Regions from separate parts of the Staphylococcus carnosus genome, predicted to be linked through region 2. Evidence: predicted binding sites of a transcription regulator. Region 2 holds the regulator's gene; the other holds the start of a gene.
What was found. Region 2 encodes LexA, which represses DNA repair genes until DNA is damaged. Its sites were predicted from a motif close to CGAACATATGTTCG; they were not measured.

Region 1 (3,430 bases), 540 kb from region 2:
GGCGATATCAAAATAAATTAGCAAAGAAGAAGCACGTACGAAATTTTTTCGTACGTGCTTAAATATTATTTAGAGGCAAATTGTATTTCAGTATCAATATAGCCGTCAAATGAATGAATATTGAGTTCATTTCCAGCTAACCATTTATTAAAATCAATTTGAACCGGTGTACCATTTTCACCTAATGCAATCCATGCTTCCATTGTTTCAGGATTATACATACTTGTGTGTATCGTACCAGACCAGCTGCTGAATAATTTACTGTAAATTTCATATTCAGGGTTATTAAATAATTCAAATGCTTTTCTTTTATCCATTTGAATATCAGTTTGTTTCAAAGTGCGTGCAAGGCGTTCTTTCGACTCTTTAGTATAGTTTCTATTTTCGTGCGTAAGTAATTTAAAATGATTAGTACATGTCCGATCGTAGCGTACATTAATATCTCTGGGAGAAACTTCAACGATAGCATGATTTAAATTTTTATCCATCATAATATAGCTGAATGAACTGCGATGTGGAATTTCTGACAGTAGTTGAATTGCTTCCTCTGTATTTTTACATAGTTCTAGAATCAGTCTTCCAATCATATAGCAAACAAAGCCATTAGCTGGTTTTTTGCGATGCATAAAATTATAACCCATTGCAAGTCCTTCTCCGTTTAAACCATCCATTCTTCCTGTCACTCTAGAAGTAGGTCCTATTTGTGCGTACCCTCCATCATTAGGCTGATAAAGCAGGTAACGGCCATCATAAGTAGCAGGATGATAATCATAGTTTCTAACAAGGTAATCATTACCTAAAAAAACTGTACAACCACTGTCTTTTTTTATAGGTGTAAAACGATAATGGGCAAAGTTGAATACAATTTGGCGAATCGGCAGTTCAAGAACTTCTCGCATTCCGATCAATTCTTCCCAAATTTGCGGCGCATAGGTTTGAAATATTGAATGAGTTTCATTAGCATCAATATCAAAGCGAGGTAGCCGTTTTTTCCATTCTTTTTCTCTATTTTGAAGCAAACGTGTCTGTTTCATCCATTTTCCAGTTTCCACACCTAAATCAAAGTGGGAACCTCGAAATGTCATGATATCCGATTGAACTTTCTGCATTGAAATATCTCCTTAATTTTTTGTTTTTACAATTGTCATAATAATGTAATTTTTTATTAATAGACTTGGGAAATAATTGTGTATTACAATATAGTTAGTAAAGGAACAGTGTATACAGTGTCAATGTCACTTGAAACGCGGAGTAAACGTTCAGGGGTGATAGCTATGTTTCAAGATTATTATAACAAAGCGTACTCTGCTGTATATAGATGGTGGAGAGGCGTTTAATCAGTAATCTTACAATCAACGAAATAATTAACTTTCCGTTAGGTAAGTAAGTTATTTCGTTTTTTACATATTTAAAGTATATATTTCACTTAATTTTTTAGTAACTAAAATGCTTGAATTAAAACATATCAGGGTATATGTTTTAATGATGAAATTAAGTGTGCTATTATTACAATATGCAGGCTATTATTTTTATAGAGGTGAGAGTAAAATGTTAGACTTTATTAAAGGCTTTTTCAAGTTTTTCTTCGGCTTAGCACTTATCGTGTCATTAGTTGTTGGCGTAGGTGTAGCAGTATTTGCTTATGTCTTTAAGAAAGATTTTGAAGACATTGAAAGAAGAACAAAAGAAATCGTTTCAGATATCGAATCTGGAAATGAATAATTAAGAGATAGCACTTGCTGGTTGATTCAGCAAGTGCATTTTCTGTTTTAGAGGCGAATTAAAGAAATTTGAGTAACGTCTAATAAAGAAAGTTTTACATTTTGTTTTGTTTTTAACTCCTGTCCAATCAATAATTGTTCTAAGGAGTCAATTTTTTTAGGCATCATATTCATCATGAGAATTCTTCCATTGTAAAAATAGCGTACTTTGATAGGGCAGTTCTTGTTGAAAGCAATATAAATTTTTTGGTTGAGTTCATGGATTTGATCTTCAGATAGTACAGGGCGTTCTACTTTTGTTTGATCTGTTACATATTGATGTAAACGTTCGAATTGTTCTGGTAAGGTGGCAAATGGTGCCCATTTTACCATTCCTCTTCCTTGAGGAATATTCGTCTCTAATTGGCTGCGTGGAATCTTCCGATAATCTGTTTCTGAATTTGAATATTTCAAAGTCATCACCTGCTCATTGTTCAAGTTGATAATTTAATTATACGAACACTTGTTCGCTATTTTAAGTAGATTTATGCTTATTTTAGATATAAAGTCGAACAACTAATATCGAAGTATTATCTTTTTGTACAAGAATATCTTACAATGATTAGTAATAGAGGAGGTTAAATAATGACGAAAGCAGGTTATATTGGATCTTATACAAAAAAAGAAGGAAAGGGCATTTATCGTTTCGTATTGGACGAAGCGAAAGCTGCAATTGAAAAAGTAGAAACAGGATTTGAAATTGAAGCATCAACTTATCTAGCAAGAAAAAATCAATTTTTATATGCGATAACAAAAGAAGGAGAACGTTGTGGCATAGCGAGCTTCCGTGTAGAAAATGACGGTCAGTTATTTTTGTTAAATAAATGTTTAGATTCTGTTGAAGGTACTGGGTGCTATATCTCAGTATCTGATGATGGAGATTATTTGTTTGAAGCGGTATATGGTGCAGGAATTATCCGATTATATGAATTAGATTCATCAACTGGAGAAGTAGTGAGATTGATTGAGGAATTGAAACATAATTATAAAACCGGACCAAATGAAAGACAGGACCATCCTCATGTACATTACGCACATCAAACGCCTGACAAAAAATTTGTAGCTGCTTGTGACTTGGGAACAGATCGTATTGTTAGTTATTCATTTAATAAAAATGGATATGATGTAGCAGCAGTTTCTGAGTTTAAAGCAGGCTTTGGTCCTCGCCATATTGAATTTAATAATAATGGAAAATATGCTTACGTAGTGCATGAATTAGCCAATAAAGTCAGCGTAACAAAATATGTAAACGGTCATTTTGAAGAGATTGCTAGTTATTCAACAGTACCTGAAGATTTCAAAGGTGAAAGTAAACTAGCAGGTGTACATTTATCACACGACCAACGTTTCCTATATATCAGCAATAGAGGGCATGATAGCATTGCTGTGTTTGCTGTAAATGATAAAGGTGATGAATTAGAGTTGGTAGAAATTGTGCCAAGCGGTGATGAATTTCCACGTGACTTTAACATTACAGAAGATGATAAATATTTAGTTTGTGCACATCAAGAAGGAGATTACAAAGTGACAGTCTTTGAACGTCACCCTGAAAGCGGCAAGTTGAGTTTAACAGATGGTCAACATCATGCTGCAGAAGGGGTTTGTGTAATCTTTGATTAATTATGACTTAGATAAAATACCGATGCTTAAATTGCATCGGTGTTTTTTTA
Region 2 (3,430 bases):
CCTGGGCGTGTATGTATCACTAAAATTAAAACTGGTTTTGGTACAGGCGGTTGGCAATTAGCTGCAATCAATCATTGCAGTAAAGCAGCCCGTAAACCGATGATTGCTGATGGTGGTATCAGAACACATGGTGATATTGCTAAATCTATCCGTTTCGGAGCTTCAATGGTTATGGTAGGATCTTTATTTGCAGCACATGAAGAATCTCCTGGTGAAACTGTTGAATTAGATGGCAAACTTTATAAAGAATACTTCGGCAGTGCGTCAGAATTCCAAAAAGGCGAACATAAAAATGTTGAAGGCAAAAAAATGTTTGTCGAACATAAAGGTACATTGGCTGATACATTGACTGAAATGCAACAAGACTTACAAAGTTCAATTTCATATGCAGGCGGTAAAGATTTAGACTCTTTACGCAAAGTAGATTATGTCATTGTTAGAAATTCTATTTTCAATGGTGACAGAGACTAAGATTTTGTACTAATGTGCGGGGGTGTCCAAAATTAGAAAATGGTTTGGACTGGTCACGGTATTTTTGCTTATCGCATTATGTATGCCGGTAAAAGAAACACCGTGGATGGAACATATACAAGAACAAGCAAGAGGAAAAATCCAAGCTTTAGCAGCTAAAGAAAGTATCAATAAAGAAGCGTTGAAAGTTCCTGATAAACAAGACTTTGCGATTAGAAATATTCAGATGAATATGGATAAAGCGCAAGTAGAAAAACAGTTAGGACAACCTCAAAGGGTAACTGCCAATGAATATGGTTTGAAATGGTATACCTATCATAATCAATATCATTCATTTATCATGGTCAGTTATATTGATAATAAAGTAAATGCCATGTATACGAACCAAAATGTTATTTCGTCTAAATCTAAGATTAAATATGGCACACCACAAGATACAGTCCGATCACGCATGGGCAAACCTCTAGATTCAATTACTAAAGGAAAATATCGGTTTGAGTTAGATAATGATGAGTATGATGTGTTTAATAAAGACAACATTTATACGACTGTATTTTATGATCAACATGAAAACAATCAAGTGAAAGGGCTCATGCAGGTGAGTAAAACAATGGAGGACCGTCTGACACAGCAATATGGGGCGCCTTCATCTTCGCTTGAAAAAGGTTTTGAATTACAAGATTTTGATTTAGTCAACGCAGAACGTGTTCAAAAAGATAAACCAGTATTAAAATACAATCAACCATTATCGGATACTGCGCGTAAGCACAGTGATGATATGGCAGATAATCACTACTTTGATCATAATAACTTAAAAGGTGAATCACCTTTTGATCGAATGCAAAAAGATGGAATTGATTATCAAACAGCAGGTGAAAATCTAGCCTATGGTCAACAAAGCAGTATTTTTGCACATGAAGGTTTGATGAATTCAGAAGGACATCGAAAAAATATCTTGCAGTCTAACTTTAAGAATTTAGGTGTCGGTGTCAGTTTTAATAAAGAAAGACAACCGTTCTGGACAGAAGATTATACAGGTTAAAAAAATCACCTCGGGTCTGAGAAATCTCAGTCCCGAGGTGATTTTTACGTGCTGATTATTTAGAAGAGATAATATGCAAACAGAAAAGGTATATTAAAGTTCTCTGAATAAACCTACAACTTTACCTAAAACGGTAACTTGCTCTAAATAAATAGGATCCATTGTGCTGTTTTCTGGTTGCAAACGATAACGATGTTTCTCTTTGTAGAAACGTTTGACAGTAGCTTCGTCATCTTCAGTCATCGCTACGATAATATCACCGTTTTCAGCAATCGTTTGGCTGCGGACAATGACTTTATCGCCATCGAGAATACCAGCTTCAATCATACTGTCTCCTACTACATTTAAGATAAAAATGTCGCTGTTGTGCGTAGAAGTTAAGTGTTCGGGAAGCGGGAAGTATTCTTCAATATTTTCCACAGCTGTAATAGGAACACCGGCAGTAACTTTACCGATAACAGGAACATGGATAGTACCTTCCATTTCAGCATTTTCTTCAAGTTGATCACTGACAATTTCAATTGCTCTTGGTTTGGTAGGATCACGTCTGATGTAACCTTTGCTTTCAAGTCTGGATAGATGTCCATGCACAGTTGAACTGGACGCTAATCCTACTGCTTCTCCGATCTCTCTGACACTAGGCGGATAACCTTTTGTGTGGACAACAGTTTTTATATATTCATAAATTTCGCTTTGACGTTTCGTTAATTCTGTCATATTAAAGCACATCCTCTTCTAGTTTGTTCTTATTATAGCATGCGAACAGCACATTTACAAACATTTGTTCGTAAAAGTATTGACAGCGAACAATCGTTCTGATATTGTGTTTATGCAAACAAATGTTCTGGGAGTGTTGGAAAATGATTAAGAAATATCAATCGACTTTTTTAGCGTATTCTGCAGTATTATTGACTTCATTTATACTGTTTTCAGCTTTTATAATAAGTGCAAACCAATCTGAAGGTAAAGAACAAGTGTACGAAATGACAGATCATACAATATCTGCTAAAGCAGAACAAAAAGCCGAACGTGAAGGATATATTAAAGCGGATAGCGAACAAGAAAGCAAACCATTAATTGCTGTACTACATTAAAAATAATGTTTGGTCTCTAATGAAGTGTATAATCTGTTGAAAAAGGGAATAGCTAGATAAACAGAGTATCATTTTAATTTTAAAGAATAATTTGATATTATAAATGATTATCAGCATGATGGAGGTTATACAAATGTCTGAAGAACATAAAAAAACAATTAATAGAATTAATGAACTTTCAAAGAAGAAAAAAGAAGAAGGCTTAACTAAAGAAGAAGCGAAGGAAAGAGCAGAACTACATCAAAAATATCTTGATACTTTCCGCGAAGGATTTAAACAGCAAATCGAAAATACAAAAGTGTTAGACCCTGAAAGTAACGACGTAACTCCGGATAAATTGAAAAAGATACAACGTGATCAAAATAAAAGAAGCTAAAATCAAAGGTTGAATTTGATTTTTAAAATAGAGCTATACCGCATCAGCATAGTGTTGAAGCGGTATTTTTTTATAAAAAAGTAAAAGAGTAAATAATTTATTTTGATTGGTAACGGTTTCATAAGAACAATAAATGTAAAACGGACTATAGATAATGTATAATGGCATAAAATGATGCTGTATAGAAAGGAAGTTTTATTGATGTTTGACAAAAAAGATGAACTTGCAGTTAATACGATAAGAGCATTAAGTATTGATGCAGTTGAGAAAGCAAATTCTGGACACCCAGGATTACCAATGGGTGCTGCGCCAATGGCATATACGCTTTGGACACGTCATTTGAACTTTAATCCTAATTCAAATGAATATTTTAATAGAGATAGATTCATCTTGTCTGCAGGACATGGTTCTGCATTGCTTTACAGCTTACTTCATGTATCAGGCAGC

Region 1: the regulator LexA is predicted to act here: its motif matches at 2,217-2,230, upstream of DYE31_RS04890 (YolD-like family protein).

What each region holds. Positions count from the first base shown of each region.
Region 1 is NZ_UHCT01000001.1:1,039,658-1,043,087, forward strand. It holds gene DYE31_RS04875 (DUF4097 family beta strand repeat-containing protein) at 1-21, shown strand, start outside; gene DYE31_RS04880 (C45 family autoproteolytic acyltransferase/hydolase) at 66-1,109, opposite strand; gene DYE31_RS12740 (hypothetical protein) at 1,549-1,722, shown strand; gene DYE31_RS04890 (YolD-like family protein) at 1,770-2,180, opposite strand; gene pglS (6-phosphogluconolactonase) at 2,346-3,380, shown strand.
Region 2 is NZ_UHCT01000001.1:1,576,324-1,579,753, reverse strand. It holds gene guaC (GMP reductase) at 1-471, shown strand, start outside; gene DYE31_RS07585 (CAP domain-containing protein) at 494-1,513, shown strand; gene lexA (transcriptional repressor LexA) at 1,607-2,230, opposite strand; gene sosA (DNA damage-induced cell division inhibitor SosA) at 2,374-2,607, shown strand; gene DYE31_RS07570 (DUF896 domain-containing protein) at 2,741-2,983, shown strand; gene tkt (transketolase) at 3,185-3,430, shown strand, end outside.